2 regions of the Jeotgalibacillus malaysiensis genome follow, and region 2 is predicted to be linked to the other one. Evidence: predicted binding sites of a transcription regulator. Region 2 holds the regulator's gene; the other holds the start of a gene.
The links. The regulator LexA, encoded in region 2, represses DNA repair genes until DNA is damaged. The targets are predictions, from matches to a motif close to CGAACATATGTTCG.

Region 1 (15,954 bases), 720 kb from region 2:
CGCAGAGACAGTTTTTTAAGGCGCAAATCCGTAATAGGTCAGGACAAATCCGAACATTCCTATGTATCCGCCAGCGATAAAGGCTGCGATCAGCAGCATTTTCATTGCGATCCGCAAGGCGGTATGCTGAAACCTGTTGTTTACCCATTTAAATCCTTTATTTGAAAACAGGATAATGAGGGGAATGATATAAAGATAAGCGAATGTAGCAACCCAGTTGAACTTCACAGCAAACCCTCCGTCAACAGGGCTATCAAAGAGCTGATAGTCACTGCTGATCTTATATAGGCCGATCAAAAATACAATAGATAACACAGAAAAATATGTCATGATGACTATCAGCAGTTTTTTGTGATCCTTTCTGAAAATAAAAAACAAAAGGAGCAGCAGTACGGCTAACATTGCGGCTTTCATGAATAAATCAATCCAAAGATAAGAAATATTTACCTGCTCCCTTCACTTACTTCCTCATTGTATCTTTCAACAAGCTTATTGCTGTCGCTCGTTCCATACTCTTCTTCGAGCTTTGGCTTGAGCTTTTCCCACAACAGATTCTTTTCATATACATCAAGATCAAACCCATGGTTCAACTGCTCAACCGTCAGACCAAGCACATCTGCATAAGCCAGCTGGAGCGGCGACTCAAATGACTGCGTGATATTATCAATATACTGGTTTAACTCTTCCTCACTTACAGTAACGCCGTATTTCTTTTCAGCAATTTCTTTCCAGACCTGATCTTCAGTTAAACGTTCTTTTGCAATCACTATAATCTCATCTTCTGTCAGATCTTCAGCATAGTACAGCGCTTCTTCAGAAAGCGTTCTGATAATCCACTTTTCAAGATCACCTTCCGCCTCAAAATTCTCTGCCTCCTCCATCACATGGCTCAGCTTATTGTAAAAGTCATCCTGGGTAAATGAATCAGTCATCACAGACAGTTCTTCGTTACTTTTCATTTCAATATCAGCTACTGCACTTTCTTCCGGGGCACATCCAGACAGGAAAAATATTGTGGCAATGAACAACAGGTAAATTTGTTCCTTCATAAATTGATATGCACCTCCATATCATAATCGATTCGACAAATAGAGACTTAAGTCCTTCTTATTTTAAACAAAATTATGAAAAAAGATTCACCTTCTACAATGTGATAATATTTACGTGAAACAGCATTCATGAATAGAAAGGAAGTTACATATGAATATACTCTGGGATTATGATGGCACACTATTTAACACCTATCCGGCTTATGCAAGGCGGATGAGCCATGTGTTGGGCGGGAAAGTATCTGAGGCTGACTGTTATAAAGAGCTGAAAATCTCTGCATCTCATGCAATCACAACGTTTCGAATGACTGAATCACAAATTGAGGAGTATAACGACTTAATCAGCTCGATCAGCCCTGGGGAAATGCCGCCGTTTGATCACGTTGAAGAAGTACTGAAGCAGGCTGACTGTAACGTGATTATGACGCATAAAGATCAGGAAGGCGCCTATAAAGTACTTGATTATTACGGTTTCACAAAGTACTTTTCCGAAATCGTAACAGCTGATCACGGATTCCCACGAAAGCCCGATCCTGCATCATATAAATACCTGCATGACCAGCACCACATCGACCTTGCAGTCGGCGACCGTGAACTTGATATTATCCCGGCAAAACAGCTCGGCATGTATACCTGCCTGTTCCAAAACGATAAACCGGCCGACTTTCACCTGGAGGATTATAGAGACTTTTTTAAAGTAGTGGTTTTCTAGTGGAATATAGTTGTGAGGTATGAAGATATTAACTTTTATTAATTATTCATATTGAATACTCTCTTAGTGCAGCGAAGCGTAGGGCGGCGACTCCGGGACGATTAGTTGGAAGCTGAGACCCCACAGCCGAAGGCGAGGAGGCTCAGCAACAACCGTCCGGAAAGCGTCCGTCCGAAGCACAGCGGAACGATTCATAAGAAAACATATCGATTTTTCAGCCCCTCACTTCAATCAAATTTCTAAAATCCATCACTTACCTATTTACAAAACAGAACAAACGTTCCTATAATGTTGGAAAGGGGCGTGAACAAAATGAATAAAGATCGCGGCACAATTAAGTGGACTTCGATGATGCTGCCTGAACATGTGAAAATGCTCAAGGACTTTTACGAAGAAATGGAACAGGAAACAAAACCCGAACTCGATGAACAGATGTTTGACATGATCTTTCTCGGCATTCAGGAGGCACTGGAATTCCGTCAGAAGGTTGACCTGAAAATTTTTGAACATAACAGACGTGACAGCGTAAACGGAATCATCACATTAGTTAATTACCAGCAGCGCTATTTACTGATGACAACCTCTGACCACATGAAAAAGACCATCCCCTTCGATCAGGTGATTGGTCTTGAGGTTGTGTGACAGAGCAATTGAATGAATCGGGCTCGCTGCACATCAGGTGGACAGCAGTGAGCCTCCTCGTTTTGAAGCTTTGAAGAAATGTTAAAACGTATACTCACTCAATAATGATTCAAGCTTCAGGGCATAGCCCATTTTCCCATCAACTTTTAACTTTCCAAACATAAACGCACCTGACGCACTCAGGTCCCCTTCAATCATTTTCACTAAGTCTTTTTCACTCAGCTTCAATGTACAATGCGGCTCAGCTGCTCCAGCTTCTTCAATCGATGCTTCCCCATGCTTTAAGACCAGCTGCTTTGCTTCCCCTTCTTTCAGCTGAAACTCATAGCGTACGTTTTCATTCTGAATTGGTTCCGGATTAGCGTTCATTGCTGTTGTCATTCTTGACCACACTTCTGACATGTTCATATCCCCTTTGTCTGAATGTAATGAATACTCATTCATTTTACCATAAGGGATTCATTCTGGTACGCAAATCATTATTTCATCAAAAAAAGATGAGACGCAGTTGTCTCATCTTCCATCTTACTCTTCAAGCCATGTATCAAAGTCCTGGCCTGTTGATACACTGATATATTCAGCAGGTGTATCGCCGTTCGGGTCTTCCATGTCTGGGTCTGCTCCGTATTCAACCAATAACGCTGCTGACTCCCGGTCCTCATAGCTGACTGCCGTCATCAGCGGTGTTGAATAATTATCCATTGCATTTGGATCTGCTCCGGCGTCAAGTAACAATCTCATCATCTCAGGATCCATATTATAAGCTGCATAGAGTAAAGCAGTCGTCCCTTCATTGTCCGCTGCATCTATTTCAGCGCCTTCATCAATCAATGCAGCCACTTCATCTGTTTCACCCATTGATGCAGCATCCAATAATGGCGTCATGCCCATATCCATTTCAGCGTACTCTTCATAAAACGGATCATCTGCTGCCAATAAATCATCCGGCAGTAACGAAGCGAATACAACGCCTGCTAATGTCATTGAAACAATGACTGCCACATACGCACCCGCAAGCCCACCAAACAGAAGTCCTGCACCAAGAACGATTCTGCCTGGCTGCTGAGTGTATCTGTAAGTAGTCGAAGGATTCATAAAGCGTTCGACTGACAAAATTCTTTTCGGTAAAAGCGGGTGTGTTGAAAGCACCTCGCTCAGCCATACAGCCCCGTTTGACTCTGAATGAATCTGCTCAAGGTACGCATCCTCATCCACTTCACGGTACATCACCTTCCCGACACCAAGTAAAGTCAGCGCACGCTTTGCAGCACCGGCATCCCCGATCTGATACGCAGCCTCTCTGTCACACGTATATTCACATGAGCGACTATATGCCTGAGATAAAAACGGCACAAACTGCGCAGGCAGTACGAGAATGTTTTTCCATATGTGATTGCGTTTGATATGAGCGAGCTCATGCGCAATGATAAAGTCCAGCTCTTCCTGTCCATTCTGTCTTGCGAGTTCAAATACTTCTGAGTAAAGCACAATCATATTGCGTCCGAAAAACCTTGTGGCAAAAGCGTTCAGTGCACCTTCTGACTGAATGACAAAGAAATCAGGCACTTTCTTTAACCCCATTTCCTTAGACAAAACAACCGCACGCTCGTAGACATCCGAAAATTGTCTTTCACTGACTCTTACGCCATTCCCCCGGATCGAGCCAAGCATTAATGCATTTGTAAAAAGCACAACGGCAAGAACAGCAAGCGCAATGCCGATTCCGATAATAGAAACAGCTGCTGCAATATAGACCAGCGCACTGAAAATGGCTGACAGTATAAAATAAACTGTTTCCCATTCTGATTTAATTCTCTGTTGTTTCAACGATCTTCCCCCTATATATGTATGAAATTGTAAAGCATTTCTAAATATTAGCCGATCATCTTTAAAATTACAATATGGAAAAATATTTTCATAGAAATATGTGAGTATTATCGATTTTTATATTTGTGATACGATTATAAGATAGAAAATTAAACGGAGGATTTGAGGTCTATAATGGAACATATACGCACAAGAACAAAACGAGTGACTAAAAAAGGTGTAGTCGGCATTCATAAATACGATATCCGTAAAGAAGATGGCAAGTATTTTGTCTTCTTCAGTTCAAAATCACAAAACAGTCATCATTACAGTGAAGAGGAAATCGTCGGGGAATACACCTCTCTCGATGAAGCGCAGGCTTATTTAAAAGAAACAATGGGCGCCTTTGATTCCAGGCCGCTGTCATTTAAGGTCGGGTTTAGCGTTGCCAACCTGATTATATCTGTTTTGCTTGGTTTTTTTGTTTACCAGTTCAGTGAAAACGCCCTATTATCAAATGGCATCGCAGCTGATACAGCCCAGGTTACGGGTATGATGACAGGAGTTGTCACTACCTTTATTTCACTCATTATCATTAACCGGATTTTAAGCCGGATTGGCTGATGAATTTGCTTATCTGACGGCTTTTTCGTGGTATAATAAGCGTATAGGAATTCATAAAAGGTGGGGGAATCGCTGAATGAAAGATGTCAAAATCGAATCACCGGAGTTTAAGAGGATCATGAAGAATCTGCATCTTGAAAACCTGTCTCTTAATGAAGGATTACAGGAGAAAGTACTGGAGACGATTAATGCAGATAAGCCGATTACACCTTCAGTGATTAAGGACCTCCTGTCACGTGGATAAGTATATCAGCAGTGAAAATGATGATTTTCTGCTGAAGTACAATCTGCTTGGGGTTAAAAATGAAGAATCACTTATGGAAGCTGAAGCACTGACCTTTTCACTACGTGCTGCTGAATTTGTGAGAAAGCAATACAAGGTCTCTTCGTTTGATATTCAAAGCTTTAAAGATCTGCATCGTCATTTTTTTCAGGATATTTATCCTTTTGCGGGAAAGTTTCGTACCGTCCAGCTGATGAAAGGAAATACGCGTTTTTGTCAGGCACAGTTTCTGGACTCATATGCAGAACAGATTTTCAGGGAGCTTGCTGAAGAAACAGAGTGGAGCACGCTTGATATTGTTGCTGAAAGACTCGCTTATTTCAAGTCTGAGCTGAATATGCTTCATCCTTTTCGTGAAGGCAATGGCCGGACAATCCGCTCGTTCCTTCATGAATATGCCCGCTCAAAAGGAATTGAGTGGCAGTATGACCAGCTCGACCGGACTGAATATATAGATGCTATGATCCGTGCGGTGACAGATCCATCTGACCTGGAGTTATTATTCAGACAAACAATCAGCTTTACTGATCAGTACAAATAAAAACGTTCAGCTATGTTATATCAGCTGAACGTTTTTTTAATACGGTAATACAAGCTCTACTGTTGTTCCGGCTCCAGGTGTGCTTGATATATTCATCGCTCCATGATGAAGCTTCATGATATTTTGACACATCGGAATACCAAGACCGTTTCCAGTCTGTTTTGTGGTGAAAAAAGGCGTATCAATTTTCTTCAGAAGGTCTTCACTCATTCCTTCCCCATCATCCCTGATGATTATCGCCATTCTTTTTTCCTCATAACGGTATGAAACACGAACACGCCCCCCCTGCTTCATCGCTTCAATTGCATTTTTCAGGACATTCATCACGACCTGTTTGATCTGATTCTCCTCGCACATGACTTCAGCAGACGGGTTTTGTCCATCGCAGCTTAACTCTATATTTTTCATTGAAAGCTCCGGCTGAAGAAACCCGCAGACACTTTGCACAAGTTCTTCAATGGCAACAGGTTTTACTTCTGTTTTCTTTGGCTTCGCAAGCATCATTAATTCATTTACTGTGTATTCAATCCGGTCAATTTCTGATTTTAATACAGATATATATGCCTTTTTATCTGTGGCCGTTTCACCTTCTTCAAGCAGTGCGGTAAATCCTTTTAATGAGGTCAGCGGATTTCTGATTTCATGGGCAATCCCCGCAGCCAGCTCTCCTAAGACAGACAGTTTTTCAGAACGGAGCACAAGCTGCTCAGCTTCCTTCATCTGCGTAATATCCTGACTCACAAAAATAAACCGGTAGGCTTCACCTGCTTCATTGAGCATTGGAAAAATACTTGTACTGGTCCACCTGGCTTCACCGTCTACATTTCTGGTCTGAACATCTCCTGACCAGACTTCTCCTTTAAAGACTGTTTCCCACATTTCATCATAAAAAGAATCGGGATGAGCTCTGGCATTTAGCTCATCAAGTTTTTTTCCAATGATATCAAGTGGCTTTCGCTTCATTAATTCAGCAAACCGGTCGTTTACGTAGAGAATATTTCTATCGCGGTCAATCATCGTAACCATTGACGATTGATCGAGTACATATTTAAGATAATTAGTTTCACTGACAGACAGCCTAAGTTTTCGTTCTACTGTTTTCAGTTTTTCTTCCATCTCTTTCTTTTCTGTAATATCAATCTTATACGTAAAGTAACGAAAAGGTTTCCCTTCCCGATCAAGCATTGGCACAATTGTGGAGTTTACCCACAATGGTGACCCATCCTTCTTTTTATTCAGCATCTCCCCCTGCCAGATCTGACCTCCTCTGATCAGTTTCATAGCGTTAATCAACTGTTTGTTATCATGAGAATCATGAAGAACAATAGAATAATGATTGTTGATCAATTCTTTCTCTGAATACTGAGTAGCTTTACAAAAGTTATCATTTACATATTCAAAGCGGCCACTGAAATCTATGAAAGCTACGGCTAAGTGATGATCAACAGCATTAATAATATTTTGCATTGCTAGAGAGTCTGAATATGGCATAATTTAGTTCCTTTTTTTACTATTATAATACGATCATTGGGTATGTTTGAAAAGGGTAAAATGCCAATTTTTTTTAATAAATATGGAAGATTACCAGGAAATCCAGTCATAGCAAGGGAAACATATATGAAAAAAAACCTTTTTATATTTTCAAAGATTTTGGAATTTTTTTCATCCTTGATGATAAAATTAATCCTATCGTCGCCCCGCTAATACTCGACACTAAAAACGCCGGCATAAAAAAGAGTGCGCCGGCTTCTGTTCCCATCAGAATCGCTGCATATGGCACTGCAACAAGTGATGCAAGAATACCTGTACCAATTATTTCACCAGCTGCAGCCATCCAGACCCTGCCGCTCCACGCATAAAAAAGTCCGGCAAGCGCTGCCCCGATCATGCCTCCCGGAAAGGCAAGAAGGGAACCTGTACCGGTCAGAATGCGAACGAGTCCCGTCATAAAAGCAATCACGATAGCTGGTCCCGGGCCAAATGCCACTGCAGCAATGACATTGATTGCGTGCTGGACCGGATAAGCTCTCGCAACACCGGCTGGGAAAGACACAAATGCTGAACCTGCTACTGCAATGGCAACGAACATCGCCATAATGACTAGCTTTCTTGTATTCATGAAAATCCTCCTTTATAAGAGGCTGTGATTCTTCGTACTTCCTCCTGAATATTCACGGCTTCTGTAATGGCTGAAATGACAGCGACTCCTGCAGCCCCTGCTTCCCAGACAGGTCCTGCATTGTCAGCTGTAATACCGCCAATTCCGATCACTGGCGTTTCAGGAAACCGGTCTCTCACCTGAATAATTTTGGTCACACCTGAAGGAGCCTTGGCATCTGACTTACTTTTCGTTCCAAAGACCGGTCCCATACCGAGATAGTCAGCACCATTTTGTATGGCTTCAGCCGCCTCTTCAACTGAATGAACAGAAACACCGAGTATCATCCTGTCTCCTACGCTGGCTCTTACAGCTGATGCCTTAGCATCTTCCTGTCCAACATGAATACCATCTGCACCTATTTCAAGGGCGAGCTCAACGTCGTCATTAATGATAAAAGGAACATCATAATCTTTGCATAGCGACTGGCATTTCACGGCAAAATCCTTTAATGCCTGACCAGTGAGTGCCTCCCGCCCCTTCTCCCTTAATTGAAAGTGACTGATGCCTCCTTTAAGTGCCTCTTCAAGCAGCTCAAGCGGATCCCTCAGCCCTGCATTTGGTGTGCCGAGAATATAGTAAACTGAAGGATTAGTGAACATATCTGATCAGCTCCTTTTGTGCGTGTTGACGGTAAGCACTGTGATTTGTGGGTCCATGACCGGCCCCTATATTTAATGAATGCTCTATGGCACTTTGAATGAATTGTTTCGCTGTCAGGAAAGCATCCTCAATGGAATGTCCTTTAGCAAATTCTGCTGTAAGGGCTGCTGAAAACGTACAACCGGTGCCGTGCGTATGCTTCGTCGGAATACGTGACGACCTCAGCACTAATGAACCGCCGTGCTGATCAAGATAAAAGTCTTCAGTAAAGTCCGGATCTTCACTGTGTCCCCCTTTGACAAGCACGCCCTGCGCACCACTTTGAAGTATTTTTTCAGCAGCTTCACGTCTTGTCTTTTCATCGGAGATACTGATCCCGCTCAACGCTTCCGCTTCAGGAATATTAGGCGTCACAACTGTAGCAAGCGGAAGAAGGTGTACAATCAGTGACTCCTTCGCCTCCTCCTGCAGCAGGCTTGCTCCCCCTTTGGCTATCATGACCGGGTCTACAATCAAATGCTGCCACTTGTAGTGCTTAATATATTTTGCTACCGTCTGAATAGTCTCAGCGTCAAAGAGCATTCCGGTTTTCAGTGCAGCAATCTCAAAATCCTCACCGACTGCCTGCAGCTGCTTTTCAATATTGCGAACCGGAACCGGTGCAACATCTGTTACACCGAGTGTATTTTGAGCTGTCACAGCCGTTATGACCGATGTGCCAAACACATTCAGCTCCTGAAATGTTTTAATATCAGCCTGAATGCCTGCCCCGCCTCCTGAATCTGATCCTGCAATGGTCAGTACCTGCTTCATCGTGACCCTCCTTTTTGAAACTTGCTTTCATTCATTGAATACACCGCATCTATAAAAGCCGTTTTAAAGCTTCCAGGGCTATATGACACAGCAGCCGCATTTTCACCGGCTTCACCATAAAATTGAACAGCTTCCGCTACAGCCTCGACTGATTGCTCGACGGTCAAAAACGCTGCTGTCACACTTGAGAGTAAGCAGCCCATTCCTGTAACAGACGACATGACCTGACGTCCTGCCTGAATCTCATGCACAATATCACCGTCTGTCACAATATCCACTGGACCTGTAACGGCTACAATCAAATCGTATGTCTGAGCGGCTTTTATTGCGAGTGAAGTCAGATCAGCATCACCTTCACCTGCATCAACACCTTTTGCAGACCAGTCTTTACGCATCATGGCAGCAAGCTCCCCTGCATTACATCTGATTGCTGACACCTTCACTTCTTTTAAGATCTGATCAATGACTGAGAGTCGATAAGAGGTTGCACCCGCACCCACAGGATCAAGTACGACCGGAATCCCTTTTTTATTTGCTGACTTACCTGCAAGAATCATACTTTCTACTGATCGCTTATTAAGTGTGCCTATATTGAGTGAAAGTGCATCCGCAATAGACGCCAGCTCCTCCACTTCCCCGGCTTCATCCCCCATGACAGGAGACGCTCCAAGTGCAAGCAGACCGTTCGCCTGAAAATTTGCGACCACATAATTTGTTATGCAATGGATAAGTGGTTTGTTTTCTCTCAATTGATTAATCATGTGTCACACGCTCCTTCGTTTTTATTGTCCAGCTCTCCATCGTCCATGCCTGCTCCCAGAAGTTCAACTCGTAATAGCTGCTTCTTCTAAAATGAGTCTTCAACTCTCTGATCCTTTCATCAGAAAGACCATCTGCCAGGTCATTCATTCTGTTAATCTGTTCTTCTACAAGCTCACCGAACCATTCAGACCCATACGTCTCGATCCACTTCTGATAAATCGGATGATCCGGTTTTTCATTTTTCAGGCGCTCACCAATCTCATAGTATAGCCAGTAGCACGGCAGGATCGCTGCAAGCACATCAGCCAGATCCCCTTCAGCTGAACGGTACATATGAGACACATATGCATAAGCGGTTGGAGACGGCTCAAAATTCTCCCAGTCCTTTTCCGTTACCCCAAGCAGCTCCATAAAGGATTCATGCAGCGCAAGCTCTGCTGCACAAGTCTGTTCTGAGTGGTGTGCAAAGCTTTTTGTCGTCTTCAGATCCTTCGCTTTCACAGCGCCAATCGCCTGTACCTTTGCAAAATGAGTCAAATAATACGCATCCTGCATCACATAAAACTTAAATACATCAAGCGGCAGACTCCCCTCAGCAATTCCTTTTACAAATGGGTGCAGAAAGCTTGCTTCCCAAAGTTCGTTACACTCTTCTCTTACTTCACTGCAAAATGTCATGTTTTTTCCTCCTTCATAAGATGAGTTTTTCCAGAGTCCGATTAAACAAGTTTTGTTAAAGTCATTCATTGAATCTATACAACTGATGATTGGAACGGAAAGGGGCAGCTCGCAGGAAGGGACAGGTGAGACAAAGCACGGTGCAGCCTGCTGGCTCACCGCCCAGCCGTGAAGTCCCCCTGAAGCGGAAATCATCAGCCCCCTTTACAAATACAAACAAAAAACGCCGCTTTCCAATTTCTCTGGAAAGCGGCGTATATAAAAGAATGGCATATACGGCCACTTTCCTACGCTGGTATGATCCAGATCAGGTGCGAAGGGTCCGGACAACAGTCCGTCTCAGCCGGTTTAACCGACTCCCCCAGTGGGTGTTCATTCTATTCAATTATTACTGCAGATTATCAACTGTTCTGCCGTCTGCTTCAACGCCCTTTAAATACTTAATCCGGCGCTGTGCAGATGTTTCACTTACCTGCTCATCTGCATGGTATGAAGAACGCACCATCGGGCCGGCTTCACAATGCTTGAAGCCTTTTGAAAGGGCAATTTCCTTCAGCTCAGCAAATTCATCCGGGTGGTAGTAACGTACAACATCCAGATGCTTTTTCGTCGGCTGCAGATACTGACCAAGTGTCAGGATATCTACATTGTGTGCACGCAAGTCATCCATCGCTTCAATCAGCTCTTCCTTCGTCTCACCAAGGCCTACCATGATGCTTGATTTTGTCGGGATATTCGGTGCAATTTCTTTTACACGTGCAAGCAGTTCAAGTGAACGGTCATACATAGCGCGCGCACGTACTCTTTTCGTCAGACGGCGGACCGTTTCAATATTGTGGTTGAAAATATCCGGCTCAGCATCCATCAGTGTATGAAGGCTTTCATAATCACCTTTCATATCAGAAGGTAACACTTCAACTGTACAGCTAGGCAGACGGCGGTGTATTGCACGCACTGTTTCTGCAAATACAGCAGCGCCACCGTCATTCAAATCATCACGGGCAACTGCTGTGACAACGACATGCTTTAAGCCCATCATTTCAGTAGACTCAGCCACACGTTCCGGCTCACCCCAGTCAAGCTCATTCGGCAGTCCGGTTTTAACTGCACAAAAGCGGCATGCGCGTGTACACGTATCACCAAGGATCATAAATGTTGCAGTTTTACGCTCACTCCAGCACTCGTGAATATTCGGGCACTTTGCCTCTTCACACACTGTGTTCAGCTTCTTTTCACGCATCATTTTCTTCAGCTTTTTATATGAATCATTCGTATTCAGCTTTACCTTTAACCATTCGGGTTTACGTACATGTTCTTTTGCATTCGTCATACTTTCTGTCTCCCTTCCCGCTTATAAATCCATTCTTCACTCTTATACTTCTCCTCAAGCTCTGCTGCTTCTCTTAACATCTCTTCTGGCGGTGTAAAAGGTTCCAGGTCAATATCAAGCCCTTTTATGAACCCTTCTCTAAATGCATCATTCACTTCTTTAAATGTGACAGGTTTCTCAAGTACATCATTAATCGCAACAGCCCGGCTGGTAAATGCACGCCGTGCACGTTCTTTTACTTTTTCACTTGGATAAATAAACAAGTCAAACAGCTTCTCTATATCCATTGAAATCGGGATGGAGCCGTGCTGTAGAATGACACCTTTTTTACGCGTCTGTGCACTGCCTGCTGCCTTCTTCCCATCTACCATCAGCTCATACCATGATGGCTCTTCAAAGCAGACGGCTGATCCTGCCTGCTTCTGTTTTTCTTCAGGAATTGAAAAATCAGCCGGAATCCCGAGCGCACGGTAGCCCTCAAGAATGCCCTTAGACAGCACAAGATAAGCCTCTTTTATCGATTTCGGCATGGCCGGATGCTCTTCAGATACAAGCACACTGTAAGTCAGCTCATCATCATGAAGAACAGCTCTGCCACCGGTCTGCCTGCGCACAAGCTCAACACCGTATTTTTCTGCGTTTTCAAGGTCTATACTGCCACCGACCTTTTGAAAAAAGCCGACTGAAATACCGGCAGGCTTCCACCCGTAGAATCTCAGCACCGGTGGAATCTTTCCTTCACTGTGCCAATTCATCAGCACCTCATCCATCGCCATATTAAATGCTGGCGTGCCGTATCCGGAATCAAGAAAATACCACGTTTCTCTCATCGTCTGCCTCCCTTCAGCAATTACATAAAAAAACACCACTGCCTTTTAAAGGAAGTGGCTTGTACGCGTAACTATGTAAGCATACTTCCCTCCGCTGGCATCATCCAGATCAGGTACAAAGGGTTCAGCAAAAGACTGTCTCAGCCACTCGGCTCCCCCAGTAAATAAATTAATGAAATTGTCAGTTAAAGAGTATCACAGTCATTTCCATAACGCAAAAATAAATTTGTGTTACAGAATCTGTTTCAAACTGATACAGCAACTTTTAAATTCCTGTGTAATCGTGTTCAACCCTTTTTTAACAGCGATAAATCAGAATTCATCTGTTATATAAATTTTCTGTACTAACACAATAACAGGGTGTCAATTGCATCAAAAGATGTGGGAGGCGGGATGAAAGACTAATCGCAGAATATGTAAAGTAATGAAATAAATTAAACAAAAATAATGACAGATAGAAATTTGAGGCGAACGGAGCAGAAGGCGGGGACTCCAGCGGCGGAAAGGGACAGGTGAGACCCTGGAATGCGAAGCATGAAAGGGGCTCACCGCCCGGCCGCGGAAAGCTTCCGCCTGGCGTGCAGTGAGCCGGTTCATAAGTTAAAATGGTTTGATATTTTCCACCGGGTCATCTGCCAGTCTGATCCCGCTGAACTGCCATCTCATATGCGGATAGAAGAAATTGCGGTAAGTCAGCCTGATATGAGATAGCGGCGTTACACATGAACCGCCTTTTAACACAATCTGATTCGACATGAACTTCGCATTATACTCACCAAGTGCCCCATCAAGCGGTTTACTGCGCGGGTAAGGCGTATAGGGACTCTGCGTCCACTCCCATACGTCACCAAATGCTTTTTCAAACCGACCGCCGCTGTATGAATCATCCGGCTGATAGCGGTCATTGTCCATAAAGTTCCCCTGTATTTCTTCACCCTTCATTGCGTGCTCCCATTCCTGCTCTGTCGGCAGCCGCTTCCCTGCCCAGCGCGCATAAGCATCTGCTTCATAATAGCTGACGTGCGTAACAGGCGATTCCCAGTCTACCGGCTGCAGACCGCTGAGTGTAAAGTGTGACCAATCATCATCTTTTTTCAGCCAGTAAAGTGGTGCGTGCCACTTTTCTTTCTTTACCTGCTGCCAGCCATCTGACAGCCACAGCTCAGCCCGCTCGTATCCTCCGTCTTCAATAAACGCAAGATATTCGCGGTTTGTCACCGGGCGATTTGCCACCTGACAGCCGTTCAGATATGCATCATGACAAGGCGTTTCATTATCAAAAGCAAACTCCTCAGCATCTGTACCGATTTTAGTCATTCCTTTTTCAAATGGTGTAAATGTCAGCTCAGGAGCTTTGCCACCCTGTGAAGCCTTCTGCTCAAACAACGCAGGATAGAGCGGATTAAATGAAAGGTTATATTTAATATCCATCAGAATCAGCTCCTGATGCTGCTGTTCATGCTGGAGTCCCATTTCAATCAGTTCACATAAGTGATCTGTCATTTCGGTTGTCTCGATCAATTGGTTGATCTGTTCGTTCACATGCCTGCGGTAGCTGTGCGTCTCTTGCACAGTCGGACGTGAAATCAGTCCGCGCTTCGACTGTGGATGAAACGCCCCCACCGTTTCATAATACGAGTTGAACAGATAGAAGAACTGTTCATTAAAAGGCTCATATTCCTCCACAAACTCAGTTAAAATAAACTTTTCAAAAAACCAGGTCGTATGAGCCAGGTGCCATTTTGTCGGGCTGACAAATGTGTCTGCCTGCAGAATAAAATCCTCAATCTCCATCCCAGCCACCAGTTTTTCACTGTATGCACGAATATCCTGAAACATCTGCTGAATATTTTTAGATTTTGTTACACTCATCATCTTCTCCCCTTACATATGTATGTTAAAGATTGTTATTCCCTTCAGCAGATTGACGTACACTTTAATTTAGAAATATTTGTGACCCACTTCTGATTTTTTAGTAGTCATTGTATGATGGTAAACATAGCGAAAGAAATGAGTGATTGATATGAATCCATGGGAAGCAACGCACCCGGTATCATTGGAAAAAGCGAAGGAGAAAATTGAGTGTGATTTTCCTTCTTTAAAACCTGTTGGAGTCAAAGCTTGCGGATCAGGCTTTGATCATACGGTCTATGAAGTAAATGGGGAGTTCGTCTTCCGTTTTCCACGCAGACAGCTCGGCTATGAAGCGATGCAGTTTGAAAGTAGAATGCTGAAGAGTCTGGACAGAATTTCTTTCGATGGAGGGTTTGAATATCCAAAGCCAGTCTTTTATCAGGAGGCTGAAGGTGATGATTATCCTTACGTCGGCTTTACAAATGTGAAGGGAAGCGTGTTAACCGAGGAAACTGACACGGATCTTTTACACCAGCATGCTGAAGAACTCGGGAATTTCCTGAAAAAACTTCATACGCTCCCTGTTGGAGAGATAGATGCAGATCCCGATCACCTGCAACGCCTGTCTACTAAACTCCGTAAACATCATTTTCATGATATTGCATCACAATCTGCACCGGTTATACCAGAGCTTTTATACAAAAAACTCATTCATTACATTGAACAGCTGGAGGAATGGGAAAATGTGTCCGGCAACACGCCGCTGCACGGAGATCTTCATCCGAAAAATATGATCGTACGTAATGGGCGTCTGTCTGGGATTATCGACTGGGGAGATGCACATATCGGTCATCCGGCTGTCGATCTGTCTGTCGGGTATGCCTGTATGACGCCTGAGGTTCGTACGTTATTCTTTAATGCATATGGTGAAGTTGATGAGCGTACACAGGAGCTTGCGCGTTTTAAAGCTGTCTTTATTATGACGGTGCTGGTGCGTTATGCAAAAAACACGGAGGATAAGGACGTGCTGAGGTGGGGGCTGGCAGGTCTTGAGAAGTCGCTTAGTTGAATGCGGCCGGCCGGGGCTGAACCTTGGCTGGATCATGTGCGGTGGATAGCCTGGCAGGACTCCGCTCTTTAATTGGCTCAAAGCTGATGTTTTATGTATCATAACGGTGATTAATTGGATCAGCCCTCCGGATAATTGAACATAATACTTATGAGGTCTGGGTAATTGACTCACCTCACTCCATATTCGGATCTGCTCTC
Region 2 (15,954 bases):
CAGATGTTTTAACATACATCATTTTAGGATGATATTGCTCTATATCAACATTGTACCAGCGTACATTAATTAACTCTTCTGTGTTTTCATTTAGCTCATTGACAACCGGTCTGTTAGGTAGACCCGTCTTTTTATTACCAAATGCTGTTTCATTAGGATCGAGGATCATTGAGACATTTACACCTTTATTCGCAGCATCTGTTAATGCTTCTACAATGTTTGGTTCTGAAAGATAAAACATTGCCAGCCAAATTTCATCTCCGGATTCGGTTTCACCAATGGCATTCAGCACCTGTGATAATGTTTCACCCTCTGTTGTATATGTTACATCCAAACCATTTTCAGAAACTGTATTCTCAGAATAAAAAGTTGGAAAACTTTCTTGATAGCCGGACATTTTAGCAACAGCCTCTTCTGCTTTTAACATGTCACCAATAATAGGTCCTGACACTTCATAAGCTACATTGCTGTGAAAACCTGATTCATTATGTGCATTTGCTGACATCACCATTGCATGCTGCTCAGTAATCACTGCTTTACGATGATTCGCTTTTACATTTGCTAAAGCAAGATAGGACCTGACCGTCATTTTGGGCCCGCCATCAACAAACGGATTCATAATCCAGCCTGTCCCGCTCTGACCTAAATACATTGGCCCCATACGCCATGCAGAGGAATAAAGCGGCGTCGGGTCTCTCAATGGTTCAAGATTTGTCAGCACAACATCGATTCCTGCTTCCTTCATTGGCTCAAGCCATGCTCCTTCATATGATCCGTAGCCTGTATTAAAAGGGTCGGTAATAAAAATAATCGGCATATCAGTGTTCATCTGTTTCTTCTGAATCAGGCGGTCCATTAATTCACCGCTCAGATCAGGGAACCCTTTATCTTCACTGACTCTGCCATCCATCATAAACATATCAATTACAATAAAATCCTCTGCTTCTTCAATCATTTCATACACTCGATCAAAAATCTGGTGATCAAGCGTTCTATCACCATTCGCAGTCGTAGTCAGATCACGATAGAACTTAACATTTTCAGCTTCTCTAACGTCACTTCTGTATGCAATACCTTCAGGAAGCGGTTTATATTGATGATAAATCATCATACAAATGTAAATGGCTGCAAACGCCAATAAATACCATCTTTTTTTCTTATACCACTTCTTTTTCACTTTTTTCCTCCGAATCAGCTGTCTCCAAGTGCTTTCAGGTCAGCAATAATTTCATCTTCCGGTACTGACTCATATCCATCATAGCTTTTGACAACGGTTCCTTCCGGACTAATCAGATAAATACTTGTTGGGTGAGTCATCTGATCTGAACTCGGATCATCTACCACAAGACCCTGAAAAGAATCAAGCGCAAGTGAACTGATTTCATCAAACTCATATCCGGTTAAGAAATCCCAATTATCTTCATTTAAATCATATCGCCCCATGAATTCCTGCAATACCTCAGGGGTATCTTTCTCAGGATCAACGCTGAATGAAACCATACGGTAATTTTCCACACCTTCACCCTCTATGGCTTTCTGTAATCCAGTCATATTATACGTCATCGGCGGACAGACTGTGTCGCAATTTGTAAAAATAAAGTTGGCAACAACCGGAGTTCCCTGTAAATCTTCACTCGACAGCTGCTCTCCGTTATGGTTAATAAAATCAAAAGCTTTTAAATCTCTTTCCATATTACCTTCAAATCCGCCTGAGCAGGCAGACATCAGTATTACTGCGGTTAATCCCACAGTCATAAATTTTTTATTCATGAAAAAGCTCCTTCATCTGGTTACGTATCTGCAACTAATCGTACATAAATGAGGAAACCGATACAACATAGTCACAGCAGTTATGTTGTACATATTGTGACACTTAGAGCGTTTCAAATATAAATCTTGTTGAGCTGCCACCTTTAGTTGAGAAAACTTCAAGCCTCGCATCAATACGTTCTTTTAATTCAGGGACATGTGAAATCACCCCTACGAGTCTCCCGCCGGATTGTATATCCATTAATGATTCAATTGCCTGATCCAGCGATTCAGGATCCAGTGTACCAAACCCCTCGTCAATAAACATTGTCTCGAGAGATACACCGCCTGCATAAGACTGAACGACATCAGCAAGCCCGAGGGCTAGTGCAAGAGATGCTTTAAAGGCTTCACCACCAGAGAGCGTTTTTACATGCCGCTGCTGTCCTGTATAATGATCCATCACCAATAACTCCAGCCCCCCCTGCTTATTTCCTTTTGAACGGTCTTCTTTTCTATGCAGTTCATATCTGCCGGAAGTCATTTTAATTAGTCTTTCATTTGCCACAAGCAATATATCCTCCAGATAATAAGCCAAAACGAATCTTTCAAACGTAAGCTTCAACTCGTTTTGACCATTAGCGATTTCTGACAGGTGACCTGTTAACAAATATCGCTTTTCAACATCATCTGAAGCAGCAAGATTTTCATCAAGATCTCTAAGAATCTGTTCATGGTGTTTAATGTAAGCTGCGAGCAATGAATGCTGCTCTTCTGACTGCAATAGATCTGATTCAGCCATTTCTTTCTCTGCCTCTAATTTTTTCATATCAGGCTTAGATAAATGCTGTAAATCTTTTTCCAGCTTATCGGCATATTCTTTTAAAGCGTATATTTTCTTCTCGTATGATGAAATTTCCTTCTCTATTTCTGCTCTTTCTGACTCATTAAGCTTTGCCTGAGTCAATTTATCTGTATCTTCAAAAGAAGAGTTTGCTAAATATTCCTGGAAACTTTTCTTTGCATCCTCCAGCGAATTTTCCGTATTTTTCACTTCTTCATCAGCCTGTTTTAACCTGTCGGATAAACGGTTTACTTCTTTATCGGCGTACAGAAATTTTGCTTCGGCCTGTTCATATAGCTGGTGGTAATGTTGAATTTTTTTCTCAAAATTATTTATTTTATCAAGCAGATCATCTTTATTCAGATAACGTTCGGGAATCTCTTCTTTCAGCTGATTAACAACACTCCGGATTGAGATATATTCATCACGTTTTTGCTGAACGATGTGTTCAAGTTCGTTGATTTGCTGGTTCAATTCATTAATGCGCTGGTCATTCTGATTCATTTCAATTGCAGGGTTAGTTGTTTTTAATTGATTCAATAGCGATTGGTTTTCCTGCTGTAACTTCTTTAAAAGAGCATCATAATCTTTCAGGCTGCTCATTTCTTCAAAGTAGACTGAAGCCTTTTTGGTATGATCCAGGTTTTTTATTTCATCGGTTACTTCAGCTATTCTTTGATTAAGGTATTCTATTGCTGATTCAGTTCTTATTTTCTCTGATTGATAAGATTGAATACTTTGTTTGAAGCCTTCAGTTTCGATGTTATCACCTTCGCGTAACGCCGGGCTGGGGTGATGAACTGACCCGCACACAGGACACGCTTCTCCCTCTTTTAACTCGCGTGATAACTCAAATGCATGCTGAACCGACTGCTCTTTTAATGCATGATCTAAAAGAGACTGTTCCTTTTTTAAAAGCTGACTGATTTGAATTAGATTTTTATTATTTTCATCTAATTCACATGTCAGTTGCTGTCTAGTAGCGCTTTTCTGTTCAATTTCTTTAAATACTTTTATAAAATCATTCAGCTGATTTAACTCAACTTTTAAGTCCGCAGATCTTGTCTGCTGTTCATATCTGGTTTGAATAGCGACGGATAGGTTTGTTTTTATTTTTTCATTTTCGGATAGCTGCTCTCTCAGGAGATCCAGCTTATTTTTCTCTGATTTTCCTGACTCAGCATAATGCTTCAGTTGTTCAGACTTTATCAGATATTTTTCCAGCTTTTCTTTCAGTCCATTTAATTCATTCAGTTCTATTTCATTTGCCCTGATCCCGTCTTTTTGTTTTTTTAATTTTTCCAACTCAAGCTTTGACTGATCATATTCCTGATGGACTGCTGCTAATTGACGTTCAGTCTCGGCCTTATAATCTTTTCTTTTATCACTTTCATTTTCTTTTGTTTGCATTTCTCTATATAAAGGCCAGATTACTTCAGCTTCTTTTGATATTTGCAATTGATCTTTCAGAAGAAATATCTCCTGCTGTTGATTTTTTAAGATGGCTAAATCTGCATTCGTTTTTTGCAATTCTTGAAATGCCTGTTCGATAAAGTGAGCATTTTCTATTTTCTTAATAATTTCTTTGTAATTTTCTTTTTTATTAATAATTTCTTTTTTCAGGTCATTGAATTTTTTGTTCTGAGTTGCTACTAAGTTTTCAGCTAGTAAAAATACCTGTTTTTCATTTATAAGATCCTGATCCAGCGCTTCCGTTAAATCTTTATGATCGAGAGGATCAATCGCCTGATAGTATCTTTCCCGATCTCTAATAAACCCTGTCGCTTCATCTTTTAATTCTTTAGATCTGGCTTTTAAATATTCCTGAAAGTACCGGTAGGATTCAGTATGGAATAGTTTTTGGAGAATTTTTTCTTTATCAGTGCTGTCAGATATGAGCAGTGTGCGGAATTCTCCCTGAGGTATCATCAAAATTTGTTTGAATTGATGGAAATCCAGCTGCAGCAGCTTATTAATCTGGTCTTCTGATTCACTCAACGTTGCACCGAGCAATTTTTCTTCACCATCAATTTGCTCATAAATTTCAGCCTTTGCACTGACAGTTGTAAACCCTGCTCCCCTGGTTTTTTTTCGGGTCTGAATCGGCGACCGAATAATACGATAAGTTTTATTTTTTAAGGAGAAAGTAAAATCAACGCTTGTCAGATGATCTTCTTCTGCAAAATCACTTCGTAAATCCTGTGCTGACCGCTCTTCCCCACTTGTTTTCCCGTATAAAGCAAATGCGATCGCATCAAAAATTGTTGTTTTCCCCGCCCCTGTTTTACCTGAGATTACGAACATCGTTCTTGAGCCGAGTTCTTCGAAGTTTATTTCTTCAGTTTTTGCATAAGGGCCAAATGCGTGTATGATTAATTTTTTTGGTCTCATGACTGATCACTTCCTTTGAGGCTGACATTCATATTCTTTTCTACTTCTCTCTCAATTTCTTCGGTCCATTCAGCTTCAGTGACATATTCAAAAAATCTTTTAAAAAGTTGTGTATCTGTAAGATTTTCTTGTTTCCCGCGCGCTTGACGCTCCATTTTTTTATCACGTTCTGACGTTTCTCTTTCGAGGTGCAGTACATTTGGATAGATGGATCTAAGCCTGTTAATAGGATCGATCAATGCCCCTTCATCCGTAAGCACTGCTTTAATATAATCTTCTTTATTTTCATAAAAACTCTGATCCATCAGCTCATCCATAGATCCGCGTAAAATAACAAGGTCTTTTTTAGGCTTCAGCAGCATCTCTTTTACTGATGCCTGATTGTTTTCAATCGTTACACATTTCACCATTTTTGTATGAGTTGCTTCTGAAAATGAATATTTTAAGAGTGATCCTGAATAATGAACTTTTTCATCTTTTATCGCATGCGGACTATGCAGATGCCCAAGAGCTGTATAGGTAAATGAATCAAATAATTCTTTTCCAACTGTTCCTGCTCCACCTACAGAAAGCGTCCGTTCAGAGTCAGTTGTTGATCCACCGGTTACAAATGAATGACCAACAAGCACTTCAGGTTTCTGACCAAAATCACTTTTTGATGAGATTGATGCCACAATCCGCTGCATTGCATCGTGATGGTTCGTAATTGAATCATCATGAAAGATTTCCTTTATAACAGATGGCTCTGCGTAAGGTACTGAATGAAATCTCACACCTTTAATTTCAGTCCCTGATAATTCCGGGTGCCACTTCCCAGTAACATGAAGATTGGAATGCTTATACCAGGCTGAACCGAAGGCGATACGATCTGCACTATCATGATTCCCTGAGATCGCCACAATCGGAATTTTCATTTCAACATTTAATTTGTATAAAGTTTCATTTAATAGATTTACAGCTTCAGCAGGAGGTACTGAGCGATCATACAAATCACCAGCAATTACAATGGCATCAGGCTTTTCCTGTTCTGCCAATTTTATAAATTGATTAAGAATATCAGCCTGATCTTCTGTCATATAAACACCATGGACGAGCTTGCCGAGGTGCCAGTCCGCTGTATGTAAGAATTTCATTATTTCATTCCCCTTTTATGCATATTGTTTAAATTATATCAGAACACGCGTTTGTAAAACATGTTCGGGTTATGTAAAACTAAAAACGTATAAAAATTCATACTTTTGACCGATTTATTAATTTGAATTTTCAGATATTATTGTATATACAACCGAAAGGAGGAAACGGTATGAGAAAAATCGAAACAGAATACGTTGAACATCATGATCTGGAATCTGAAGACTACATCCGTGTTACTGCTGACAACGAAAATATTTATGAAGTCCGCCGTGAAAACCTACACCAGTTACTCTCTCTTGGCTATCGACAGGTAAAATGATTCCTGCCTCCTTCCTTATTCACACAGATGACAAACTTCATACATGTCTTTATAAACCAGTTCTTGAAGCCATCCATAAACTCCTTTATAATAATCGTAGATTAAGTGAACGGAGTGACGAATGTGCTTGAAGGCTGGTTTTTATGGTTTATACTTTTCTGGGTCGTAGTACTTGTCTCTTTGTTTGGAATCGGCGGATTTTTTATGTTCAGGAAATTTCTTAAAAGAATGCCAAAAGAAGATGGAAAATCAGACCTCGACTGGGAAGAACATTATGTTAATCAGACAATCCATTTATGGGGTACTGAAGAAAAGGCCCTCTTAAATGAGCTTGTCAGCCCGGTTCCTGAATTATTTCGTGATGTCGCCAAGCAAAAAATCGCTGGCAACATAGGCAAACTTGCAGTGAAAGAAAAAGCTGATAAAATCACGCTGGATTTGATTGTAAGAGGTTATATTGTAGCGACTCCAAAAAGAGATCATAAGTTTCTAAGAAAAAAATTGAATGAATTGAATATAGACATCACAGAATATGAAGATTTATTTGCCTTATAAAAAAACATCACAATGAATGTGATGTTTTTTTATGTTTATTTAAGCCATTTGAGCAGGTTGAGGGTCTGCCCCTTTTTCAATTTTTTTATATTGAATCAGCATTGCACTTCTCCATGGCACGATCATACCAAATGCTAAAATCCAGAACATGCCGCTTAACGTTCCGAGTTCAATTGTCGTACTTAATGCCAGCTTCATAATAATTCTGAGTACGAGCAGACCGATCAGGATAAACGGAAATGCCTTAGAGGCCTTCAGATAAATACCATCATCCTTCTGCTCAAACTTGGAAGTTTTAATGAGTACAATGGAAAATAAGGCCCCAACGACAAGTGCTTCAACTGCCTCTAAAGGTGTGACACGGAAATATGGAAAGATAAACATTAAAGCGCCGGTACTCATAAAGATCGGAGGCAAAAAAATTTTTTTAGCTGTTACAGGTTTTTTAGCAGCTTTTAATCTGATTATAAATACAGCCGTTCCCATAATGACAGCGGCAATTGTTGAAAGATATACAAGCATTAGCACCCATCCTTACTTACATATGTAAAACCTCAATTAAGTATAATTGAGATTTCTCAGTTTGTAAAAGGCGCTTTTTACATTATTTATTGATTACTCTGCTCAGTGATTCGACTACACGGGTTCCGTCAAAAGGCTTTACAATAAAATCCTTCGCCCCTGCTTCAATCGCTTCAATCACCATTTTTTGCTGGCCCATTGCAGAACACATAATAATATTTGCCTTAGGATCTTCTCTTAAAATTTCTTTGGCTGCAGATATACCGTCCATCACCGGCATGGTAATATCCATTGTTACAAGGTCCGGGTTAAGTGATTTATACTTTTCAACCGCTTCCTCTCCGTTTTCGGCCTCACCAACCACCTGAAATGAAGAGCTTTTCAATACATTTTTCAAAGTCATTCTCATAAACTTTGCATCATCTACAACAAGAACTTTTGTCATTTAATCACCCTTATAAATATAGTTAATATTAACTATACACCTAAACCAAAAGTCCTTCAACAGAGAGATATTTCATCTTTTAAATATATTTTATTATTTCCCTAATGCTGATTAAGTTTTGACCAAAAATAAAGACTGAGACAAGTGTCTCAGCCTGATCATGTCCGAATTTCAATGATGTGCATTTATTAGAACCCTGTAAAATCCCCAAAGATCGGAAGCATAAGTTCAATAATCCAGGTCAAACCGTCAAAAAACAGAATGATTCCCATCCCGATCATGACCCAGCCACCTGTTTTCATAATAGCCAAGCTTTTCTTTTTGATCCAGCTTGTTTTACCAAGAAAGAAAGAAAGAATAAAAAACGGTAGCGCAAACCCAAGGAAGTATGCCATCATATATGGAAAGCCTGATCCTGGATTGGATGCTGACAGCGTGAACACTGCGCCTAGAATAGGTCCCATACAAGGCGTCCAGCCGGCTGCAAAAGCCAGACCTATTAGAAGAGATCCAAAGTATCCTGATGGGCGGGATTTAAAGCTCAGCCTTCTTTCCTTCATAAGGAATTCAGGAGAAAATACGCCAACGATCACTAAACCGAACACTACGATTAAAATGGCACCAATTTGTCTGATAAAGTCCTGGTATTGGATAAACACATCAGAGATCCAAGTTGAAGTAAATGCCAGCCCTATAAAAACCAGCAGAAAACCCAATAGAAAGAATAATGTATGCAGAAGACTGGATTTCTGTCTCATCCCTTTACCCTTAGATAAATCGTCAACTGACATTCCAGTAATATATGACAGAAATGCTGGATAAAGCGGTAACACACAGGGAGATACAAAGCTTAAAAATCCTGCCCCGAATGCCCATAAAATATTTAAATCGCCCATAAAAACACTCCGATCCGTATTCGCTAGCTTCATTTTAGCAAATCTGCCGTCAGTTCTCATTGTCCTGAATATAATATGTACATAACAATTTTAAAGAAGTTATAGTTTTGTCACAAATGAACTTGTAAAAATAATGGAATTAGGGATTAATTTCTTTTCAATTTCCCCTTTTTTCTGTATACTAGACCCTAAGTTAATTGAATGACAAATAATGTATAGGTTCCTGCTACAGAGGATCCTGATGAAAGGGTAGACTTTGAATGGGGGAGCAACAAAAAAAGCTACTTGAAGCAATTGAAAAAAAACGTCAGGTATTAATACGTACCGCTGCACAAGAAGGATTATCATCCCCTTCAGCTGTCCGTTATTCACAGGAGCTTGACGATCTGCTTAATGAATTTGAGAAAACACACACTTACAGTCCCGCTGCGTTAGAAGTGCAGACAAAATAAAAAAGACTTCCGGCTGATGGAAGTCTTTTTTATTTTTCTTTGAATGTTGCGTTCTTTTAAAAAGCTGTGTAATGATGTCGCAGGTTTTAACTAAAGCATAATAAAAGGTACCTCTATTAGATAGAAGTACCTGTTAATTTATTATTTGCCCTGTTGTTTATTCATAGCACTCATCATCTGATTGATTTTCTTCTGCGACGGTTTCATACCCATCTGCATCATCATCATGCGAAGCATTTGCTCATTGATTGGCGGGTTCTTTTTAAGATAAGTCATCATATATTTACGTGCGATGAAGAATCCAAGTGCGACTCCGGCCAGCAAAGCAACAACAATTAACACAATTGCAAGCCATAATTCCATTTCATATTGCCTCCTATTTGTTACTTTCATATAAAAGTGTACAAGAACACTGCGCATTATACAATCATTTATTACAGAATTCGAGCAGTTATATTAAATTTATTTTAACATCTTAAGGTCCTTTTCACAAATAAAGCCGGTGAGCAGTTTTCATGCTCACCGGCTTTAAAAACCTAATTAAGATTGTAACAAAGCTTCCACTCTTTTTACAACATTTTCAACTGTGAAACCGTACTCTTCAAGCACTTTTCCACCTGGAGCCGAAGCACCAAATGTATCAATACCTAATACGTCTCCTTCATCACCTGTATAACGTTCCCAGCCAAGTGGCGAGGCCATTTCAAGCGCAAAACGCTTTTTCACGTTTTTTGGCAGAACAGACTGCTTATAGTCAGCTGACTGCTTTTCAAAGCGATCCCAAGATGGCATAGATACAACTGCAGCATCAATGTTTTTCTCGCGAAGTGATTGCTGAGCTTCATATGCAAGACCCACTTCAGATCCACTAGCAAGCAGAAGTACATCTGCTTCACCCTTTTCAGCTGGTGAAATCACATATGCACCTTTTTTAACGCCTTCATAAGCGCTATCAGCAGAACCAGGCATCGTCGGAAGACCCTGACGCGTTAATACAAGCGTTGTAGGATGATCCGTTGCTTCCATTGACAGCTTCCATGCAGCTGCAACTTCATTACCATCAGCCGGCCGTATCACTGATAATCCAGGCATTGCTCTAAGTGATGGTAATTGTTCAACAGGTTCATGTGTCGGGCCATCTTCACCGACTGCAATACTGTCATGAGTGAATACATAAGTAACCGGAATACCCATTAATGCTGACAGTCTGATGGCCGGTCTGACATAATCGCTGAATACAAAGAATGTACCTCCGTAAACGCGAAGCCCTCCGTGTAGCGCCATTCCATTCAACGCTGTTCCCATTGCGAACTCACGTACACCAAACCAGATATTTCTGCCATCTGGTGTTTCAGGTGTAAAGTCTGCTTCATCCTTCATCATCGTGTTATTAGATCCCGCAAGGTCTGCTGAACCTCCAAACAATGTTGGGACAGTTTTAGAGATCGCATTTAATACCTCTCCTGAAGATGCACGGCTTGCAAGTGATTTACCTTCCTCATATACAGGAAGATCCTGATCCCAATTATCAGCCAGTTTTCCATTAATCGCATCTTCAAGCTCCTGCGCTAATTCAGGATAAGCAGATTTATAGCTTTGGAATTTTTCATTCCATTCTTTTTCTTTCTCACTGCCAGTTTGAACAACAAGCTCTTCAAAACGCTTATAGACTTCATCTGGCACATAAAATGCTTCTTCTGCTTCCCACTGGTAAGCTTCCTTAGCAAGTGTAGTTTCGTCCGTACCGAGAGGAGCTCCGTGTGCTTTTGAAGTACCGGCTCTGTTAGGAGAACCGAAACCAATCACAGTTTTAATTTCAATCATTGTAGGACGGCTTGTATCAGCCTGTGCTTCCTTAATTGCATCCGCAACATCAGCTACATCATTACCGTCATCTACACGGATATATTGCCAGTTATATGATTCAAATCTCTTTTTAACACTCTCAGAAAACGAGCGGTCAAGATCGCCGTCGAGGGAGATATCATTTGAATCATAAAGAACGATCAATTTATCCAGCTGAAGATGTCCTGCAAGTGACGCTGCTTCTGAAGAAACACCCTCCATTAGGTCGCCATCGCCACATAATGCATAAGTATAATGGTCAACCACATTGTGGGTTTCACGGTTGTACTTGGCACCTAAATGCTTTTCAGCCATTGCCATTCCTACAGCCATACCAATTCCCTGTCCAAGCGGTCCAGTAGTTGCCTCCACGCCTTTCGTATGTTTGTATTCAGGGTGACCTGGCGTTTTAGATCCCCATTGTCTGAAATTTTTAATCTCATCAAGTGATAAATCGTATCCGGAAAGATGCAGCAGGCTGTAAAGAAGCATCGAGCCGTGTCCTGCTGAAAGTACAAAACGATCACGGTCAAACCAGTCCGGGTTCTTCGGGTTGTGATTCATAAATTGAGTCCATAAAGTATATGCAAATGGAGCAGCCCCCATAGGCAGTCCCGGATGACCCGAGTTCGCTTTATCAATTGCATCAATTGATAACGTTCTGATTGTGTTAATTGCTAAGTCGTCTGTCTTGTTAAACATCATCTACATCCTCTCTAAACTCACGTGATACGTCTTATTGTACAAAAAAAAAGAAGAGATGTACAAACATCTCCTCTTTTATTCATAATTCTTCAGATTCATCAATGGTACAAGAAAATAATTAGTTCATCTTATTCCTGTTCTTTGCATCCTTGAGCTTTTGTGGAGTTACATCTTTACCTTCCGGGTCAACAACAGTCACATTTTCAATTGTCTGTTTCATTGATCCTCTGAATGCCTGTAAATATTCCTGTCTCAAAACCTGCTGTTCCTCAGCTTCAGTCCTTGTGAGCGTATCTTCTTTTGATTTTTTAGAGAGTTCATTTATTCTTTTGATTTTCTCATTAGATAACATGTCTTTCACCCTTTCTTTCAGGTAGGCTTCTATGTATGTTAAAAGAAAGGGGGAAGTTTGACAAGTAATATGTTTACTTCGCTTCTGATTCCATATATTCCGTATACCTTCTATGAACGGTCGCCTTGGAAACCGGATGACCTAGTCCGCGTAAAACAGATGAAATCTCCTGGAACGTCAGACCGTTACCGCGGAGTCTTACAATTTCATCTACCGGGATTTCAATCTTATCCCTTCCTTCTTTATTACCACGGTTTTTCAGATTCTTTTGAGGTTTAAATCCTTTTTCAACTGCCCGCTTCATCCCTCTTTTTATCTTCAGATTATGAAGTTTTCTCTGATGCTCCTCAACCATACTGACAATCTGGAGGATCATTGAATCTGATTCAGACAGTTGCAATTCACCATCATGAGCGATTGTATATATTTTTATACCCTCTTTTTGAAGCGTGTGTAACAATGCGATCTTCGCATTTCCGCGTCCTATCCGTGTTTCATCCTGAATTAAAAGACCTTCTGCTTCATATAAACGTACATGATCAAGCAGTTCAAAAACACCTTCTCGATCCAGGTCATATCCACTTTCTTTTTTACTGATAATTGAAACGATCTGGTAGTTCATTTTATCAGCAAGAATTTTCAATTCATCTTCCTGCCGTGAAAGTGAAGTCTCCTGAGTTTCTTTTTCAGTACTGACTCTGCAGTAAATTATTACCTTCAACACGATCACTCCTTATTTCCGATCAGATGCCAGGTGAATCGCGTCATCACTGAATTTAAATGCCTCTTCTGGTACGGGAAGCTCCAGCTGTTCTCCTGCCACTATCATATGAGAGGAAAGTCCGTTATGTTCAGTTACCCATTCTATAAACCCTTCAGGCGTCATAGAAGTATGGCTTGCGTATTCTTCAGCATACGCCCAAAGCGTGTCCCCTTTTTGCACTGTAATTTCTGCATACGTTGCATCACTGTCAGCTGTATTCGTAAAAACAAGAAATAAGCTGAAAAAAAGTGCAGTCACCACGAATAGAATAACAAATGAATATTTTCTCCACAATGCAGTCATGATTGATCGCCTCCATCGAATATGTGTTCGCTTTTATTATTTTGAGTATAATACGAACATTTGTTTTGGTCAACACAAAAAACTCGAACTTATGTTTGTATTTTCAAAACCCATATGCTATAATTTAGAAAAGTTTTAAACTGAAAAGAGGTGCTGCAATATGAAGAAATTATCAAAGCGACAGCTTGATATATTAAACTTTATAAAACGTGAAGTTCAGGACAAAGGTTATCCGCCTTCTGTCCGAGAAATTGGACTTGCTGTCGGATTAGCTTCAAGCTCTACGGTACATGGACATCTTGCAAGACTTGAAAGTAAAGGGTTAATCAGAAGAGATCCTACAAAACCGAGAGCAATTGAAGTCATTTCCCTTGAAGAGGAAAAAATTCCAACTCAACGTGTAGTCAATGTCCCACTCGTTGGTAAAGTAACAGCAGGCTCACCTATTACTGCAATAGAAAATGTGGAAGAATATTTCCCTCTTCCTGAAAGGCTCGCATCTTCAGATGACGCTGTGTTCATGTTGGAGATCATGGGAGATTCTATGATTGAAGCAGGAATTTTAGACGGAGATCTTGTAATTGTTAAACAACAAAATACAGCTAACAACGGTGATATTGTTGTCGCAATGACTGATGAAGATGAAGCAACCGTTAAACGTTTCTTTAAAGAAAAAGACTTCGTCAGACTGCAGCCGGAAAATTCCTCAATGGCACCTATTATTCTTAATAATGTCTCCATACTTGGAAAAGTTGTAGGGGTATACAGACAGGTTCATTAAAAAAGCTGAACGCTTTGACAAAATTGTCAAAGCGTTCAGCTTTTTTAATGTTACTCAGATTTTTTACTGGTTTGATAACACCTTTTTGATATAAGTTGAAACTTCATCCGGAATTTCTATAGGAAGCATATGACCGCCAGTTTCAAACATATGAGGTACACAGGTTCTGATTTTGTTCTCTGCTTCTTCCAGCAGCTGAAAAGGGTCATATATTACTTCTTCACGTCCAACGGCAATATTTACAGGCATCATCAGTGATGCAAGTTCCTCACTTTTAAACTTTTTTGGTGGTGTCATCACATATTCCCAGCTGACATATTTTTGCCCAAGAAAGTAAAGCTTAAAAAGCTTCTCATGTCCCTCCTGCCTCCTCACAGTCAGCCACCTGCAAAATTGATTAATAACCAGTGACTCCCTGGGAATCAGGTTGGTGAGCAGAAGTCTTGAATAGAACGATCTGTTCATTCTTTTTATTGAAGCAGCAGGCGATAAAACAATCAGTGATTTAACACGGTCAGGGTTTAAAATCGCATAATTCAATGCGTGCCACCCGCCATTTGAATGACCAACGATTGTTACTTTTGCAAGCATTAGAGCATCAAACAGCTCAGTAATCCAAGTTTTATAATCTTCACGTTCGTTTAGGTGTTCTTTCGTGTCGCTATAATTAAATTCTCCGAGTACATCAACAAAATATAATCTGTAATCGTCTTTAAGATTCCTGGCTACTGCATACCATTCAGCTGAACTAAAACCAAAAGCATGAAAAAATACAACTGGTTCATTATCCTGCTGACCACAGGTTAAGACTGATACATCTCCAAACGATGTATTAAAAATTTGTTCTTCATATGGAATATCCCACAACCCCATCACTTTATCATGTGCATTCTTATATTTCTTATAGCCTTCTTTCGATTTAAATCCTCTATATGTGTCTGCCAAGGCAATACCCCCCTCACTATTTACTATACCCAATTTTTTTAAATGCTGTTCTTTTCCATAAAAAAAACCGGAAGCTGTGCAGCTTCCGGTTTCTAGATGATTAATACATTTCTAAATACTGTTCTCTCTCCCATGGGTGAACCTGTGTACGGAACATATCCCATTCGATTTCTTTGGCCTCTACGAAGTGCTCAAAAATGTGATCTCCAAGTCCATCGATAATGACCTGATCTTTCTTCAGCTCTTCAAGTGCTGCAAAAAGAGTGCCTGGAAGATCTTTGATGCCTGCAGCTTCGCGTTCTTCCTTATCCATTACATAAATGTTTCTGTCAATTGATTCCGGTGGCGTCAGACCATTTTTAATGCCATCAAGTCCCGCTTTAAGCATAACTGCCATTGCAAGGTATGGGTTAGCAGATGGATCTACTGAACGCACTTCCACACGAGTACTCATTCCACGAGAAGCTGGAATTCTTACAAGTGGACTACGGTTTCTTGCAGACCATGCAATGTAGCAAGGTGCTTCATAGCCCGGTACAAGGCGCTTGTATGAGTTTACAGTAGGGTTTGTTACAGCTGTAAATCCTGAAGCGTGCTTAAGGATACCCGCCATAAATTGCTTCATTGTTTCACTAAGCTGCTTATCAGCATTTTCATCAAAGAATGAGTTTTTACCCTCTTTGAATAGTGACATGTTAAAGTGCATACCTGATCCGTTAACACCAAATAGTGGCTTAGGCATAAACGTTGCATGTAAACCATGCTTTCTTGCAATTGTTTTAACAACAAGCTTAAACGTTTGAATATCATCACAAGCAGATACGGCATCAGCATATTTAAAGTCGATTTCGTGCTGACCAGGCGCAACCTCATGGTGAGAAGCTTCAATTTCAAAGCCCATTTTTTCAAGTTCAATTACAATATCCCGGCGGCAGTTTTCCCCAAGATCAGTT

Region 1: LG330_RS05780 (YolD-like family protein) is a predicted target of LexA. The motif match lies at 2,032-2,045, and genes of this name have one in related genera.

Annotation. Positions count from the first base shown of each region.
Region 1 covers NZ_CP085252.1:1,009,420-1,025,373, reverse strand. The annotation lists gene LG330_RS05795 (hypothetical protein) at 16-414, opposite strand; gene LG330_RS05790 (hypothetical protein) at 444-1,049, opposite strand; gene LG330_RS05785 (HAD-IA family hydrolase) at 1,201-1,761, shown strand; gene LG330_RS05780 (YolD-like family protein) at 2,074-2,403, shown strand; gene LG330_RS05775 (SCP2 sterol-binding domain-containing protein) at 2,485-2,805, opposite strand; gene LG330_RS05770 (M48 family metallopeptidase) at 2,929-4,230, opposite strand; gene LG330_RS05765 (hypothetical protein) at 4,405-4,833, shown strand; gene LG330_RS05760 (Zn-dependent hydrolase) at 4,910-5,077, shown strand; gene LG330_RS05755 (Fic/DOC family protein) at 5,070-5,657, shown strand; gene LG330_RS05750 (PAS domain-containing protein) at 5,694-7,148, opposite strand; gene thiW (energy coupling factor transporter S component ThiW) at 7,291-7,776, opposite strand; gene thiE (thiamine phosphate synthase) at 7,773-8,417, opposite strand; gene thiD (bifunctional hydroxymethylpyrimidine kinase/phosphomethylpyrimidine kinase) at 8,407-9,231, opposite strand; gene thiM (hydroxyethylthiazole kinase) at 9,228-9,992, opposite strand; gene tenA (thiaminase II) at 9,985-10,671, opposite strand; TPP riboswitch at 10,939-11,044, opposite strand; gene lipA (lipoyl synthase) at 11,060-12,001, opposite strand; gene LG330_RS05715 (biotin/lipoate A/B protein ligase family protein) at 11,998-12,831, opposite strand; TPP riboswitch at 12,901-13,000, opposite strand; gene egtB (ergothioneine biosynthesis protein EgtB) at 13,432-14,703, opposite strand; gene LG330_RS05705 (phosphotransferase family protein) at 14,855-15,754, shown strand.
Region 2 covers NZ_CP085252.1:1,732,023-1,747,976, reverse strand. The annotation lists gene LG330_RS09400 (phospholipase D family protein) at 1-1,177, opposite strand, end outside; gene LG330_RS09395 (SCO family protein) at 1,192-1,770, opposite strand; gene LG330_RS09390 (AAA family ATPase) at 1,874-4,984, opposite strand; gene LG330_RS09385 (exonuclease SbcCD subunit D) at 4,981-6,117, opposite strand; gene LG330_RS09380 (hypothetical protein) at 6,288-6,437, shown strand; gene LG330_RS09375 (DUF2621 domain-containing protein) at 6,561-6,992, shown strand; gene LG330_RS09370 (CcdC family protein) at 7,032-7,514, opposite strand; gene LG330_RS09365 (response regulator) at 7,597-7,959, opposite strand; gene LG330_RS09360 (cytochrome c biogenesis protein CcdA) at 8,148-8,855, opposite strand; gene LG330_RS09355 (Spo0E family sporulation regulatory protein-aspartic acid phosphatase) at 9,116-9,307, shown strand; gene LG330_RS09350 (YneF family protein) at 9,449-9,670, opposite strand; gene tkt (transketolase) at 9,848-11,854, opposite strand; gene LG330_RS09340 (DUF896 domain-containing protein) at 11,976-12,209, opposite strand; gene LG330_RS09335 (recombinase family protein) at 12,283-12,930, opposite strand; gene LG330_RS09330 (LysM peptidoglycan-binding domain-containing protein) at 12,943-13,275, opposite strand; gene lexA (transcriptional repressor LexA) at 13,436-14,056, shown strand; gene LG330_RS09320 (alpha/beta fold hydrolase) at 14,120-15,001, opposite strand; gene glnA (type I glutamate--ammonia ligase) at 15,102-15,954, opposite strand, start outside.